One region of the Chitinophaga sp. 30R24 genome, then DNA from elsewhere that is predicted to be linked to it. Evidence: riboswitches for the same ligand, from Rfam matches in the RefSeq annotation. Region 1 holds a riboswitch; the other holds the start of a gene.

Region 1 (8,256 bases):
CCTGTTTATTCATGAACCAGAATTTCGGATTTATTAGTTTTCCAGACGAACTAACTACCGGGTCCAGCATCATGCCACATAAAAAGAATCCGGATGTATGGGAACTGATCCGCTCTCATGGTAATAAATTACAGGCATTGCCGAATGAAATCGCCATGATGATCACCAATCTGCCTTCCGGCTACCACCGCGATCTGCAATTGTTGAAAGAAAACCTGTTCCCGGCCTTTCAAACCTTGAAAGATTGTATCCGCATGAGCCGTCTGATGTTGGAAAATATCCGTATCAAGGAAAATATCCTGGACGATGAAAAATATCAATACCTGTTTAGCGTAGAAGTAGTCAATAACCTGGTATTACAGGGTATTCCTTTCCGCGAAGCTTATAAGAAAGTGGGTATGGATATAGAAAATGGTAGTTTCTCACCGGAAAAAGAAGTGGCGCATACGCATGCCGGCAGTATTGGCAACTTATGTACGGCACAAATTGCTGCTCAGATGGATGCTGTAATAAAAGGTTTCCCCTTTGATACAGTAGATAAAGCCCTGGAGCAATTATTGAACAGTTGATTGAATGAATAATAACTATATAAAAAAGCAGACCACTCTGGTCTGCTTTTTTTATGTTTATCCTCACCAATAACAAAGCCTTACACGGATAGGATACCCGGTAAGGCTTTGTATAGGCCTGGTTAAAAACCTATAGTGATCCCTGCAAAGAAATTGGTGCCTGCCATCGGGTAGTAGTAGTTATCATACGCTACACGGTTGTTGGCCAGATCAAAGCTGGGATAGGTACTGCCGTTAGGCGCATACTTTTTATTGAAGATATTGTTTAACATAAACTGTAATCCCAGTTCACGGAACAAATGCTGCGGTACCTCGTAGTTGAGGCGCAAATTGCTCACGAAGTAAGGGTCCAGGCTGCCTGATACATTGGAGGTATTATCCATGTACTGCCGGCTAACATATTTTCCTAATAGATCGATATTAAGGTTGCGGACTGGTTTAGCCGTTAACGTTATACCGCCTACGAAAGTAGGGGAGAAGGAAATATTTGTTTTGTTGAACACCTCTGTGTGCGGCTCATAGTTTTCATCGTAAGTAACGGAATGGTAGTTTAATGCCTTATTGCGGCTCAATGCACCGTTAGCGGCTACGCTGAAGATATTGCCCAGCTTCACATTACCGTTTACCTCAATACCCATGCGGTAACTCTTAGGGATATTGGTACGTACATAAGCGCCTACATCGTTAAGCATACCGGTTTGCACCAACTGGTTCTTATAGTTCATGTAGTAAACATTTGCCTGGATAATAGCGATTTTATTGTTCCAGGTATAGCCAGCTTCGATATCGCGCAATTCTTCCGGCTTGGGTACAGCTGTGCCATAATTGTTTGCAAAATCATCGCGGTTAGGTTCTTTATGCCCAATAGCAATGGATGCAAACACGCGGTTGGCTGCATTGATATTATAGGAAATACCCGCTTTAGGATTGAAGAAATTATAATTTACATGTGCGATATAGGAGGGTGCATCTTCGAAGCCATCCATATGGTACATGATATTACGGTATTGCATATCCGCAAATACGCTCAGGCCGGTAGTGATTTTATATTCGCCTTTCCAGTAAATATTAAAATCGTTTTTGGCGGCAGGGTAGAAGTAATATTGATCATCTTTGTTGATGCCTACCTGGGCCCAGATGATTTTGCCGTAATGGTCGCCCGTATAGCGGTTCCAGCCACCACCCAAGCTCCAGTTGAACTTTTCGCCGGTACGGTTCATGGAAAACACTGTGCCATAGAAGTAATTGTCGAGCCACAGCTGACGTACTAAATCGGTAGTATGCACTGTGTCGCCGTTGATTACCGGTGCTTCCAGGTTATAATCTGCGTAAGATTGACTGGCCTTATATTGTTCGTAGTAGCCGCGGCCGCGGGTAAGGTGCAATGCTACGTTAAAGTTGAGATGGGAGTTTATTTCCTGGTTGAGGAATAATTGATAGTGGTCCTGTTGGTAGTTATCTGTTTCATTATTGTAGGGGGCGCCTGGTTTTTCGGTACCGGCAGAATTGTAAGTACGGTCTGTTTTCAACAGGGCTTCCGGTACGCCATTCCAGGCTTGGTAAGTTTTTTCTTTTCCGGAGAAAACGTTGAGGCGGATAGCGGTTTTATCAGCGATATACGCTGCAGAAGTATAGAACGAGCGCAGGTCGGAAGAGGCGCGGTCTATATAGCCGTCAGACGAGATTTTAGAGAGGCGGGCATCGATCGTGAAGTGATCGTTGATAAGGCCGGAACCTGCTTTTACCGTATGCTTCCAGCTGTTGAAAGAACCGTAGCTGTTACTAATTTCGCCATATGCTTTTTCGTTGAATTCATTGGTGCTGAGGTTAAGGGTAGCGCCAAAAGCGGCCGCGCCGTTGGTAGAGGTGCCCACGCCTCTTTGCAGTTGTATGCTGCTAACAGACGATGCAAAGTCTGGCATGTTTACAAAGAAGGTACCTTGCGATTCGGCATCGTTTACGGGAATACCGTTAATTGTAACGTTGATGCGGGTAATGTCTGAGCCGCGTACGCGCATACCTGTATAGCCAATACCGGTACCTGCGTCGGAATTAGTAACAACGGCAGGTTGTTGATCCAGCAGTATGGGCAGATCCTGGCCAAGGTTTTCTTTTTTAATATCAGCAGCGGTAATAGTGGTATTTACGAAAGGAGCGTTTTTACCAGCACGCAAACTGCTGATCTCCACCGGCTTTACAAACAGGCTGGTGGCTTCCAGGGCGATGTCGGCATGCCCGGTATTTTTAGTATCGATGGTAGTGGTATAGGATTTAAAGCCGATAAAGCTGGCAGTTAAAGTATAGGTACCTTTTTTAGGCAGATGGATGCTGTAATGTCCTTTGCTGTCGGTAAGGGCGCCGGTTTGGTGGATAGAGATGGTAACGCCTTCCAGTGGCTGTCCGTTGGCTTTACTGGTAACAGTACCAGTAATCAGGGATTGTGCATGTAGAGTGCCTGCTATAGATAGCAGCACCAATAACATTAGCTGTTTCATGTAAATATGTCCGTTTTCTGTTAAAGCATTTCCTAACCAGCATTACCTGGTCTAGGTTCATTGGGTGTGATCTCAGCCTGAAAGTAAGGCACCCCATGTATTTTGTATTGCCCGCCAGGGGCGTATATACAAGGCAGTAAAGCAATAGTAGGTTGATAAACAGGTAAACATACTGCTTACTTTATGCGGATGGCAAAGGTATAGCTGTATTCATTAAAAAACAGTATTTATTTTTCGGTAGGAAGAAATTTGCGTAATTTCCATAGATACTTCTCTCAGTCAGCAGGTATAAATTTTTAATCATTTAAATCTTTATTGCTGATGATCAAGCTTCAGTTAATCGGCCATTTGGGCCGGGACGTAGTGAAAAAAGAAGTCAACGGATCGGTAGTTTTCAATTTCCCCGTAGCCGTTAATGAGCGTTTTAAAAATGCGCAGGGCATACTGGCAGAAAGGACCACCTGGGTAGATTGTTCCCTGTGGGACCGGGAAAATGTAGCTCCTTATTTAACACAAGGGGTGATGGTATTTGTAGAAGGCGCTCCCCGCGTGGAGGCCTATGTAAGTAACAGCACCGGCGCTTTATCCGGCGCATTGAGGTTAAGGGTGTTTTCTTTGCAGCTGCTCAGCCGGCGGGAAGAAGAAAAGAGAAAGGCTACTGTAACTGATGTGCCTGTTCCGGAAGCCGAACCTGTGCAGGAACAGCCCGCTGACGATCTTCCATTTTGATAAATTATGTTATGCATTCCAATGTGAAAGCCAGCCTTTTATGGTTGGCTTTCAACTTTATTAAAATATATTTGGTGCGAATTGAAATAAGTGTATCTTTGCACCCTCATTGCGAGGTAGAGCAGAGGTAGCTCGTCGGGCTCATAACCCGAAGGTCAGTGGTTCGAATCCGCTCCTCGCTACAAGCAGCGCTAAGCTAAAAGATAAAGAGCCGAAGAAATTCGGCTTTTTTTATTTGGGGTAAGCCAGTGTTATACTATAACAAGCAGTGGGTTTCAGCTGTTGTTATAACTGGGTAGGCTGGTTATTGATCATTTGTGAAGTGAATGTATTTTTATAATTATTATCATGCATAAGGCAGGTTTTGTAAATATTTTTGGTAAGCCCAATGCAGGGAAGAGTACCTTATTGAACGCTATTATTGGCGAAAAGCTGGCTATTATCTCCCCTAAAGTGCAAACCACGCGGCATCGTATTACCGGGGTATTAACAGACCCTGCATATCAGATCGTGTTTTCTGATACACCGGGTATTATAGATCCGAAGTATAAATTGCATGAGAAAATGATGGGCGCTGTGAAATCTGCGCTCGAAGATGCGGATGTGGCACTGTTGATCATGGATGTGAAAGACTCTCTGGAAGAAAACCTGGAGCTGTTCGATTCCCTGAAACTGAAGGTGCCGGTAATCCTGGTGCTCAATAAAATGGACAATATCGCCAAAGAGGAGATGACCATTTTATTGGAACGCGCTAAAGCATGGGGAAAAGCAAAAGCGGTGGTACCTATTTCCGCCAGGCAGCAAAAGGGCATTAAGGAACTCCTCACAGAGATTGTAGCACTGCTGCCCGAAGCCAATCCTTTTTATCCGGAAGATACACTAACGGATAAGTCTACACGCTTTTTTGTAGCGGAAATGATCCGCGAAAAAATATTCGAATTATTTGAAGAGGAGATCCCTTATCATACCACCGTAATAGTTACCCAATTCCAGGAAAAGGATACGCTCACCAAAATTACTGCCGAGATCATCGTTACCCGCGATACACAGAAAGGCATTATCCTGGGTGAGAGAGGAAAATCGATCCGCGAGTTGGGCACCAGGGCACGCCAAGAGATAGAGAAATTTATTGAGCGGAAAGTGTTCTTGGAACTGTTTGTGAAAGTAAGGGGCAAGTGGCGGGATAATGACCTGTTCCTGAAGGAATATGGATATTAATTAAAAAATTCCTGGACATATCGTTCAGGTTAGTACGAAAAAATTATTGAAATGGCTGGATTTACAGTAGCTATTGTGGGACGCCCAAACGTAGGCAAATCAACGTTATTTAATCGTTTGCTGGAACAGCGTAAGGCCATCGTAGACGACCAAAGCGGTGTAACCCGCGATCGTCAATACGGTATTGCCGACTGGAACGGTAAAACCTTCAACGTAATTGATACAGGAGGATTTGTCACCAACAGTGATGATGTGTTTGAGCGGGAAATCCGCAAGCAGGCCAAAGTGGCTATGGAAGAAGCCAATGTGATCATTTTTATGTGTGATGTAACTACTGGTATCACCGATCTGGATGCAGATGTAGCAGATATCCTGCGACGTACCTCCAAACCCGTGTACCTGGTAGTGAACAAAGTAGATAATAGTCAGCGCCAGCTGGAAGCAACAGAGTTTTACAGCCTGGGCTTTGAACATGTTTTTTTCATTTCGTCTATGTCTGGCAGCGGTACCGGCGAATTGCTGGATGCTGTGGTGAGCCATATTACTCCCGACATGGGAGAGGCAACACTGGAAACAGACCTGCCTAAAATAGCGATCATCGGGCAACCTAATGTGGGTAAGTCGTCTTTGCTGAATGCTTTGGTGGGCGTAGAGCGTAACATTGTGTCTGATATTGCCGGCACTACCCGCGATACCATTCATACGCACTATAATATGTTCCAGAAAGATTTTATGCTCATCGATACGGCTGGTATCAGGCGTAAAGCGAAAGTGCATGAAGACCTGGAGTTTTATTCTGTGATCCGCGCCATTAAAGCGGTGGATGAAGCCGATGTAGTAATGTTGCTGCTGGATGCGGAAAAAGGCATTACAGCGCAAGACTTGAGCATATTTAGTTTGGCTGCCCGCAAAGGAAAAGGTGTAGTGATCCTGGTGAATAAATGGGACCTGGTGGAGAAAGCTACAAATACGGCGAGGGATTACGAGAAGCAATTGAAAGATCGCCTGGCGCCTTTCTCTGATGTGCCTATCATCTTTACTTCCGTAACAGAGAAGCAACGTATTTTCAAGGCCATAGAAACGGCATTGGAAGTATACGACAACCGTACCCGCAGAATTCAGACTTCTGTTTTAAATGAAGTGATGTTGAAGGCAATCGAATCTTACCACCCACCGGTAGTAAGAGGAATTCCTATCCGTATCAAATACGTTACCCAGTTGCCAACATATACGCCGGCATTTGCTTTTTTCTGTAACCTGCCAGACGATGTGAAAACACCTTACCGTAATTATCTGGAAAACCAGCTGCGTTCGAAGTTTAACTTTACTGGAGTGCCGCTGAAAATCTTTTTCAGAAAAAAATAAAAGTTAACTTAAAAAGAACGTATATAGATTTTGTATTTTATAAAATTTGTATACCTTTGCGCCGGTTTTAAAAAATAAAACAAATTAAAATGAAAAAATTATTCGTATTCGCTATCGCTGCTGGTATGTTCTTCGTAGCTTGTAACGGTGGTAGCACTCCTGCTGCTGATTCTACTGCTACTGCTCCAGCTGACACTATGAACGCTGCTCCTGTTGCTGTTCCAGCTGATTCTGCTGCTGCTATTGATTCTGCTGTTGCTCCAGTTGATTCTGCTGCAACTCCAGCTAAGTAAGAGTATTATATTGCATAATATATCTTTCTTGCAAGAAATAAAAAGCCCATCGCGTTGCGGTGGGCTTTTTATGTTGGTATAATTATCCCCACATAAAAAAGGCGCAAAATTATTTTGCGCCTTTTTTATGTGGGGGATGAATTGGTGTTACTCACCAAGTATACTGGCGAGGTTCATCAACTCGTCTTGTTTGTAACTGTCTTTATCATCAGAAAAACATTTGGACAGCTCTTCCAGCAGGAACTGTATAATGCGTTTGTTAGACTGGGGTTTAAAATATGAAGGCACCGAAGGAACAGACACCCTTTTGAGGTAGGTATCTACATCTTGTTGGGTATATATCTGGCCCTGGATAGGATCTATAAAAAACAGGATGCGCAGGTCGTTAGGTTCTACTGGTGCGGAAAAATCGATATAGGTATCGAAATAAGCCAGGATAAATTGTCTGGGAATATTTACGGCGTATACCGGCAGATCTAGCATAGCGCAAAGGCTTTGGTAGATGATGCCATTGGTAACCGGGTTACCTTTCCTGGATTCTATGACCTGATTGATGAAGAACTGGTTTTTCCGTTGATAGGACACTTCTTCTCCTTTAAGGCCAAAGTAATTATAGATCATGCTGTTGAGCACATTGATCTGTTCCAGCGGTGTGAGGTAATTATTAAGTTCCAGCCAGATATTACGTTTGATGCGGTCAATTTCCGTAATCACCTGGTTTTCCAGGAGATCGGGGAACTGGTACCTGGCAGCCAGGATAGCGCCCTGCAGCAATCCCTGTGCTTCTGAAAGGCCCCATTCGCGTAACGCAGTTTGCAGATCCTGGTAGTGTACCCGGTGGATCAGCAGTTCTATCCTTTCCTGAATAGCTTCATCAATTGTATTCTCCCACAAATTCTCCAGATTCGGAATGATATCTTTACCGTAGAGTAATATTTTACTGGCAACCGTATCAAATACCTCCAGATCCGGATCATCCAACAGGTGGAACAAAGCGTTTATTTCTCTGTTTTCGTTCATACCATTATTATGATCATGTGATAATCATCAAATAACGAGATCCTGTTGGCAAGTTAAATAATAAGCATATCAACCACGCTGCAGTTATTATTGTTGCCCACATATTCATCGGATTTGTACCACTGTGTTATTCGGCTTTCTTCTTCCTGGGCGGCGCTTTCTTTTTCGGTGGATTGGCTTTGACGTCTTCAATGATCGCCTTGGCTTCCTCTACCGTTAGATCAGCCGCAGTATCGATTTTTTCCTTAGGTATTTTGTAGTTTTTGAGTCCTTGTTTAATATATGGACCATAAGGTCCTTTGAGTATCTGGATTTTTTCTTTTTCAAATATTTTGATGGTGCGTTCGTCTTTGGCAGAGCGTTTTTCTACAATTAACGGCGCTATTTCATCCAGTTCTACTGTGTAAGGGTCCATTTCCTTTTTCAGGGAATAGAATTTCTTATCATGCTGGGCATATGGGCCGAAGCGGCCAATATTTACGGTTACATCGGAATCTTCAAATTTACCCAGGTTACGGGGTAGTTTAAATAATTCCATGGCTTCTTCCAGGGTAATGGTTTCAATGC
Region 2 (8,256 bases), on a different contig from region 1:
AGCTGTTTTTTACCAAAGGTAGTACCGGTAGGGTTTTGTGGAGAGCAAAGTGCCAGGAGGGTAGCGCCTTTCAGGAGCGGTTTCAATTCTTCTGCCGTAGGCATGAAAAAGTTTTCCGGTGTGGTTTCCAGTATCACATGCTCTGCTTCCAGGAAGTGAGCGTAGTGGTTGTTATTCCAGGAAGGAGTAGCATATACCACCTTTTCGCCGCGGTCTACAAGGGTTCTGAAAGTAGCGTAGATAATAGGACGGCCACCACAGGAAATCACGATTTCTTTGGCAGGGTCATAGGAGAGCCCTTCACGTTCCGCTATAAATTCACCCACTGCTTGCCGTAGTTCCGGAATACCATCAGCGGGAGGATAATTAGTCAGGTGCTCCTTATAGGCTGTTATGATTTCCTGTTCAAATTCAACCGGGATAGGAAATACCTTCGGGTCAAAATCGCCAATGGTGAAGTTATATATCTTCTCTCCCTTGGCCTGTTTCTCCTTTATTTCAGCTGCTAACTTAATGATTTCGGATCCAATCAGTGTTTCGGCTAAATGAGACAGTTTCATAACCTGCTTTTTTTTGTTGGTTTTTGGAATAAAATTTTCGCGCGGCAAAAGTAACCGATTTGAAGATAATTTAAAAGAACAGGGTAATTCTTTTCATATTCATTAACAAATAGGGAATAATATTACATCTTATCTAATGAAAGACGGAGCTTTTAATCCTTCTGTTTAGCATTATATTAAAAATAAATATTTGAAACGAGATAAATCGTTGTGTAAAACCACCTTATCTTAGTGTATAAGATGTGATGAAATTAGGGCATGCAACAAAAAATTCTATCTTTGTTTTACTGTACATTTGACCTTTTATGCGAGGTAACATGTTCACCAGACAACGAATCCTGTAGTTACCCATCACAAATAATGATAAGCAAACTTATATAAACCATGAAATTTATTGTTTCTTCCTCTACTTTATTAAAACAATTACAACAGATCAGCGGGGTTATTAATTCCAACACAGTATTGCCTATACTGGAAGATTTTCTTTTCCTGATTGACAAAAATGAACTGACTGTAGTTGCTACTGACCTGGAAACTGTTATGCGGGTGAAGCTGGAGGTGGAAGCCAAGGAAAGCGGACGAATCTGCATCCCGGCAAAGATCCTGATGGACTCTCTCAAAAATCTGCCCGACCAGCCGCTTACTTTTCACATTGATCTGAACTCCTATGCAGTAGAGATCACTTCCGACAATGGTAAGTATAAGGTGATGGGGGAAAATCCGGAGAACTTCCCGAAAGAACCAGCCGCAGACGATACTACTTCCTTTACCATGACCGCCACCGGCCTGGTAACCGCTATTAATAAAACCCTGTTCGCCGTGAGCAACGACGATCTCCGTCCTGCTATGACCGGCGTATTCTTCGAATTGGCGCCAGATAGCCTCACCTTCGTGGCTACCGATGCGCACCGTCTCGTGAAATACGTAAGAACAGATGTAAAATGCCCAAAACCAGACAACTTCATCGTGCCTAAAAAGCCGCTGAACCTCCTGAAGTCTGCCCTGCCAGACAATGATTCCGAAATTAAAGTTGCTTATAGCCAGAACCACTTCTTTGTACAGCACGACGGCGCCCAGATGATCTGCCGCCTTATCGATGCCCGGTTCCCGGACTATAAAGTAGTAATACCAAAAGACAATCCTTACCGCCTCACCGTGGTAAAAAGCGATTTCCAGAACGCCCTGAAAAGGGTAGGCGTATTTGCCAACAAAAGCACCAACCAGGTAGCCCTCAGCATCACCGGCAGCGAACTGCAATTATCTGCCCAGGATGTGGACTTCTCCTTTGAAGGTAATGAACGCATGAACTGCCAATATACCGGCGATGATATGCAGATTGCCTTCAACGCTAAATTCCTTATCGAAATGCTCAACGCCGCAGAAGGCGACGAAATCTCCGTAGACCTGGCCACCGCCACCAAAGCAGGTATCCTCAGACCTTCCGAAAAAGAAGAACATGAAGACCTTCTCATGCTGGTAATGCCATTAATGTTGAATAATTAATGCTAAAGGAAATGGCTATACTGATCTATTAATTTTAGAAAAAGCCAATTACCTGCATATTAATATTTATATATAAAGCAATCTCTTACAAAGAGGTTGCTTTTTTATTTGCCGATAGCCTAAAAGAGCACTTTATTTATTCCCCAAATAATCGTAATTTTTGTGAGGAATTGCGTGACAGGTATTCCTATACGAAAGTAATCACCCCATATCCTCGATGAAGATTTTGTTGGCCTGGACAGAAGAACCTTATAGCGCAGTGTTTTTACAGTCTATATATACTTTACCATCATATGGTAAGCTTTTTCGAACATATTCCACCAGTGTACCGCACAGCCATTCTCGTGGGCGGGCTGTTATTGTTATGGATGATAGAAGGGATAATCCCCCGCTTCCAGTTTCATGGTAATCGCTACCGGCATGCCGGCGCCAACCTGTTTTTCACCCTCACTACTACTATCGTTAATACAGGACTGGCCTTCCTGATCATACGGGCATCCAGGTTTACCACTGGTAACCATTTTGGATTGCTCTACCTGGTACGCCTCCCTCTTTGGCTGCATACAGTACTGGCCTTGCTAATGCTGGATTTAATCGGCACCTGGCTCATACACTGGGTACAACACCAGGTAGGCTGGATGTGGCAATTTCATAAAATACATCACATAGACACGCAGATTGATGCAACTACCGCCTTGCGGCATCACCCCGTAGAAAGCCTGTTCCGGGTAATTGCCCTCGTTGTTGCTATTCTCACCATGGGAGTGCCCTTCTGGATGGTTATGTTCTACCAAAGTCTGTCTGCCTTCATGTCGCAGTTTAATCACGCTAATATACATCTCCCCAAATGGCTTGATAACACGCTCAGTTGGATCATTGTATCACCAGATATGCACAAAGTGCATCATAGCCATTATCAACCAGAAACAGACGCCAATTACGCTAATATTTTCTCCCTGTGGGACCGGCTCTTCCGCACATTCGTGAAAGTGCCGGATACATTGGCCATCCACTACGGACTGGATGAATACCAGGACAACCGGTACCGGGAAATAGGCGTATTACTAAAGGTTCCCTGGGAACAAGCCAGCGGGATCAGAGAAAACGTTAACAGTCAGCAACAGTAGCTTTAAATAAACAATAATTCCTTCACCCGTTCAAAACACGAATACATATGCAACACTCAACCACTTTAACAAAAACAACCTGTATCTCAGCGCTCATTATTGGTGTACTGTCAGCCGCCTTTGCCTTCATCACGAAAATACCAGTAAATGCAATCGCTGCTGGCACAATATCTATCGTAATAGGTATCGTATCCCTCTTTATCGGAAGAAAAAATATTGATGACATGCAACTAGCTGCCGCCGGTATATTCATGGCCGTTGTAGCCTGTTTGGTAGGACTTTGGGGAATTTATAGCTGAGTATCCACCCAGCCATTGGCCAACTGCAGGCATTTAGCAATTACGAAGGAACGCCCTTCTCTATTGCTAAATAGTGACTTTATTGTTTCCGGTATCTTTCCACGTAACCTTCAGCTGCTTTTATAGGAAACAATATCAGAGAAGTATCACTAAGTGCTTTAATAATAGTAGTATCCACGATGGTAGAGGTGTCTTTAACACCTTCAGAGTGATTCCACAATAACAAGGTATCGTGCGTTAGCGCCCATTTTTCATATACTAACGTATACATATTAATGGACCTGGCTATTCCATTCTTTTTTAGTTGAAAGCCCTGCATTTCCTTATCCAGGCCAGCCACAGGCTGCATCCATTTTCCTATGAGCTTGGCTGCATCTATATGCAATGTATCCGCAACAGCAACAATGCTATCAGTAATACCGGCATTGCTGCTGTCTGCGATATTAACCAAAGTACTATCGTCTTGCAAGGCTTCCTTTGCCTCTTCCTTCCTGGAGGTATTACATGCCATCGCCAGCAGCAAAAAACCTATCAAAGTAATTCTTACCATGATTTAAAATTACGAATTACTGATTATTTCTTTACTTTTACCTCACTTTAGGGGTGTTTATCCAATATAACGGATAAACTGAGATGATACCCTCAGTACCTGAAGCAGTTCATACTGCCGTAGGGAAAAGTAACTGAACCTTTCTCATCTTTCCACATCCTTAAAGTTTATTGTTTCACTTAAATTCCAATTTCCATGGAAATCCATGTAAACAATAAACTTTATGCGGTGCAGCCAGGAACAACCATCGCTGCACTCTTACAGTTTATTCAGCTCCCTGCCCAGAAAGGCATCGCCGTAGCTGTTAACAATCAGGTGATACCTAAAAGCGCCTGGGAAAAGCAATCACTATCCACTGCTGATAATATCACTATTATCCGCGCTACACAAGGCGGCTAAACTGTTGCCTTTTTTATTTTTCGTATACCCTGTTCCGTAGTAAATATTACGGAAAAGCTATTCTTGTCTCTAAAAAAACATGTCATGCAACAACCCTCGGCCATTAGCCGCACACCATTTCCTGCGTCAGAAAAAATTTATGTAAACGGGAGCATCCATCCTATTAAAGTAGCCATGCGCAAAATATCACTCACGGATACCCGCTTACATGGCAAAAATGGCGCTTCCGTTCCTAATCCGCCAGTAGTAGTTTACGATACCAGCGGCCCCTTCTCAGATCCCGCCATTCCTATCGACGTTACTACCGGTATACCCCGCCTGCGGCAGGAATGGATCAGCGACAGGAATAACGTGGAACAACTGCCACAATACTCCAGCCCTTTTGTAAGAGACCTCATGAAAGAAGGCGGCAAAATGCCCCTGATGAGCCATACCAACAAACCACTGCGGGCAAAAGCCAGACAAAACGTTACCCAGCTTTATTACGCCCAGCAAGGAATTATTACGCCGGAAATGGAATATATCGCTATCCGCGAAAACCAATGCGCCGAACAACTCTTTCAGGAAAACAACGCCTTATGGCAACAACATAAAGGTTATAGCTTCAACGCACACACACCAGTAAATTTCATTACACCAGAATTTGTACGTCAGGAAGTAGCTGCCGGCAGGGCCATTATCCCCGCCAATATCAATCATCCGGAAAGCGAACCCATGATCATAGGCCGGAACTTCCTCGTGAAAATCAATGCCAATATCGGCAACTCTGCCGTTACTTCCAGCATTGAAGAAGAAGTAGAAAAGGCCGTATGGTCTTGCCGCTGGGGCGCAGATACGATCATGGACCTCAGCACCGGTAAAAATATCCACGAAACCCGGGAATGGATACTGCGCAATTCTCCCGTACCTATTGGCACTGTACCTATTTACCAGGCACTCGAAAAAGTGAATGGAAAAGCAGAAGCCCTTACCTGGGAAATATTCAGAGACACGCTCATAGAACAAGCCGAACAAGGCGTGGATTACTTTACCATTCATGCCGGCGTACTGTTAAGATATATACCGCTCACGGCCAAACGCACTACAGGAATTGTATCCCGTGGCGGCTCCATCATGGCTAAATGGTGCCTGGCGCATCACCAGGAAAATTTCCTGTACACACATTTTGAAGAGATCTGTGAAATCATGAAAGCCTACGATGTATCCTTTTCACTCGGAGATGGCTTACGCCCCGGTAGCATTGCAGATGCTAACGACGCGGCACAGTTCGCAGAACTGGAAACCCTCGGCGAACTAACCAAAATAGCCTGGAAACACCAGGTACAGGTAATGATAGAAGGCCCCGGCCACGTACCTATGCACCTTATCAAAGCCAATATGGACAAGCAGCTGCAGCATTGCCATGAAGCGCCATTCTATACCCTCGGCCCCTTAACAACCGATATTGCTCCGGGGTATGATCATATTACCTCTGGTATAGGCGCTGCTATGATTGGCTGGTTTGGCACCGCGATGCTATGCTACGTAACGCCGAAAGAACACCTCGGCCTGCCTAATAAGGAGGACGTAAGACAGGGTGTGATCACCTATAAAATAGCCGCCCACGCTGCAGATCTGGCCAAAGGCCACCCCGGCGCTCAATACCGCGATAATGCCCTTAGCAAGGCCCGTTTCGAATTCAGGTGGGAAGACCAGTTTAACTTATCGCTCGACCCTGAGACCGCCCGTTCTTATCACGACGAAACCTTACCTGCCGAAGGAGCTAAAGTTGCGCACTTCTGTTCTATGTGCGGTCCTAACTTCTGTTCCATGAAAATTACACAGGAAGTAAGGGAATTTGCGGAACAAAAAGGCCTCGATGAAGCTACTGCCATGGCAACCGGTATGCAGGAAAAAGCCGCAGCCTTTGCTGAACAGGGAGGAAATATTTACCTGTAATGTCATGATCTGGATCATTTCCTCACCCGAAAGCATATACGGAGAAGCGGATATACTCATGTCGCTGCTGGCAGCTGGCGCCCATCGCATTATATTGCGCAAACCCAACTGGCATACCGCGCAATATAAAACACTGTTGGATAACATCGCGCCGGCCTGCTATGCTCAACTGCTAATACGCGATCAACCGCAGCTGGCCACCGATTACCAGCTAGCTGGCGTGCACTGGAGCGGGCACACAAAGGAACAGGCTGTCACCACACCATTCCGAGAAAACAGTACTGGTATCCATCACGCTACAGATATATCCCAGATGGATACACGCTTTAATACCTGGCTGTTAAGCCCTGTATTTGACAGCATTTCCAAACCTGGCTATACCGGAAAATTTGCAGCAGAGGCCATAACAGCAATGCCCTGGCCTCAACAGGGGCAAATATTAGCCCTAGGTGGGGTAGATCATAACAATATACACCTCATTAAACAATGGCGTTTCCACGGCGCAGCGCTACTGGGCGCTATCTGGCGTACGCCGGAAAAAGCCGTGGAAAGCTATCAACATATTCAATCGCTATGGAACAGGAACGACCCTACGTGATGAGTTTCGCCGGCCTGGACCCCAGCGGGGGAGCTGGTTTACTAGCAGACATTAAAACCTTTGAACAGCACCGGGTACAAGGAGCAGGCATTTGTACAGCCCTCACCATACAAACCCCGGCGCAATTCATATCGGTAGAATGGATACCGCTATCATACATACTCGCGCAAGCCAAACCTTTGCTAGCCAGCAATAACGTACAATACTGCAAAGTGAGTATTATGGCAGATGTTTCCTCCCTGCTGGAACTGGTACGGCAATTGAAACAGCTATCGCCTGGCATCCGCATTATTGTAGACCCTGTGCTGAAAGCCTCTGCCGGCTTTGCCTTTCACAATCATATACAGCAACAGGCTTGGCGGGAGCTACTACCGGAAATATACCTGCTCACGCCCAACTACGACGAAGCCCTGCTGCTCACCGGTCTTACAGACGGCGAGCAAGCTGCCCGGACACTGGCAAACAGCTGCGCAGTATTATTGAAAGGCGGTCATCATCAACACCACCAGGGACAAGATACTTTATATACCCAGGAGGAACAGCATGTTTTCCGGCCATCTACAACAACTGTATATCCCAAACATGGCTCCGGCTGTGTATTATCCGCAGCTATCACCGCCGCCCTAGCAAATGGGCAAACACTGCCCCAAGCCTGCTATAACGGCAAAGTATATACAGAAAAATTACTGGCCAGCCACCCATCTTTAACCGGATATCACCATAATTGACCAATATGTCAAATCACAAAATATTACCGCTTATGCAGCAAGAGCACCATCTTAATCAAATCAATCATATCCATTATATCTCACAGGCGCCTCATACCGACAATATACTGGCCGCTTGTGACGCCGGCTGCCAATGGATACAATTGCGCATAAAAGAAGGTACAACCGCCTCCATACAAAAGGTAGCCGAAGCTGCGAAACAAATCTGCGACAGGTATCAGGCAACACTTATCATTAACGACCATCCACATATTGCCGTGACAGTAGGCGCCCAAGGTGTGCATGTAGGCAAACTAGACATGACAGTGGCTGCCGCCAGGGCCATTGCCGGCAACAAAATGATAATAGGCGGCACTGCCAATACCTTGACAGATATCCTGCAACATGCGCAGGATGGAGCAGATTACGTAGGCGTAGGGCCATACCGGTTTACTAACACCAAGCAAAATCTTAGCCCCATACTAGGATTGAGCGGCTACCAACACATGATGCAGGCGCTGAAAGAAAAGAATATATCCATTCCCGTAATCGCAATCGGCGGGATACTTCCGGAA

What was found. Region 1 has a riboswitch for thiamine pyrophosphate ahead of ACDQ55_RS13155 (TonB-dependent receptor). Riboswitches for the same ligand answer to the same signal wherever they lie in the genome.
Region 2: linked by a shared signal. The riboswitch ahead of thiS (sulfur carrier protein ThiS) and the one ahead of ACDQ55_RS13155 (TonB-dependent receptor) in region 1 are both predicted to bind thiamine pyrophosphate.

Annotation. Positions count from the first base shown of each region.
Region 1 is NZ_JBJGXX010000004.1:272,642-280,897, forward strand. Features, by position in the region: gene argH (argininosuccinate lyase) at 1-569, shown strand, start outside; gene ACDQ55_RS13155 (TonB-dependent receptor) at 692-3,064, opposite strand; TPP riboswitch at 3,076-3,170, opposite strand; gene ACDQ55_RS13160 (single-stranded DNA-binding protein) at 3,386-3,793, shown strand; tRNA gene ACDQ55_RS13165 (tRNA-Met) at 3,904-3,975, shown strand; gene era (GTPase Era) at 4,142-5,011, shown strand; gene der (ribosome biogenesis GTPase Der) at 5,063-6,376, shown strand; gene ACDQ55_RS13180 (hypothetical protein) at 6,466-6,669, shown strand; gene ACDQ55_RS13185 (transglutaminase family protein) at 6,817-7,689, opposite strand; gene topA (type I DNA topoisomerase) at 7,817-8,256, opposite strand, start outside.
Region 2 is NZ_JBJGXX010000001.1:778,823-787,078, forward strand. Features, by position in the region: gene ACDQ55_RS03175 (pyridoxal phosphate-dependent aminotransferase) at 1-560, opposite strand, end outside; gene dnaN (DNA polymerase III subunit beta) at 945-2,063, shown strand; gene ACDQ55_RS03185 (sterol desaturase family protein) at 2,357-3,190, shown strand; gene ACDQ55_RS03190 (hypothetical protein) at 3,238-3,489, shown strand; gene ACDQ55_RS03195 (lipocalin family protein) at 3,569-4,039, opposite strand; TPP riboswitch at 4,079-4,182, shown strand; gene thiS (sulfur carrier protein ThiS) at 4,235-4,438, shown strand; gene thiC (phosphomethylpyrimidine synthase ThiC) at 4,523-6,376, shown strand; gene ACDQ55_RS03210 (thiamine phosphate synthase) at 6,297-6,974, shown strand; gene ACDQ55_RS03215 (hydroxymethylpyrimidine/phosphomethylpyrimidine kinase) at 6,950-7,702, shown strand; gene ACDQ55_RS03220 (thiamine phosphate synthase) at 7,735-8,256, shown strand, end outside.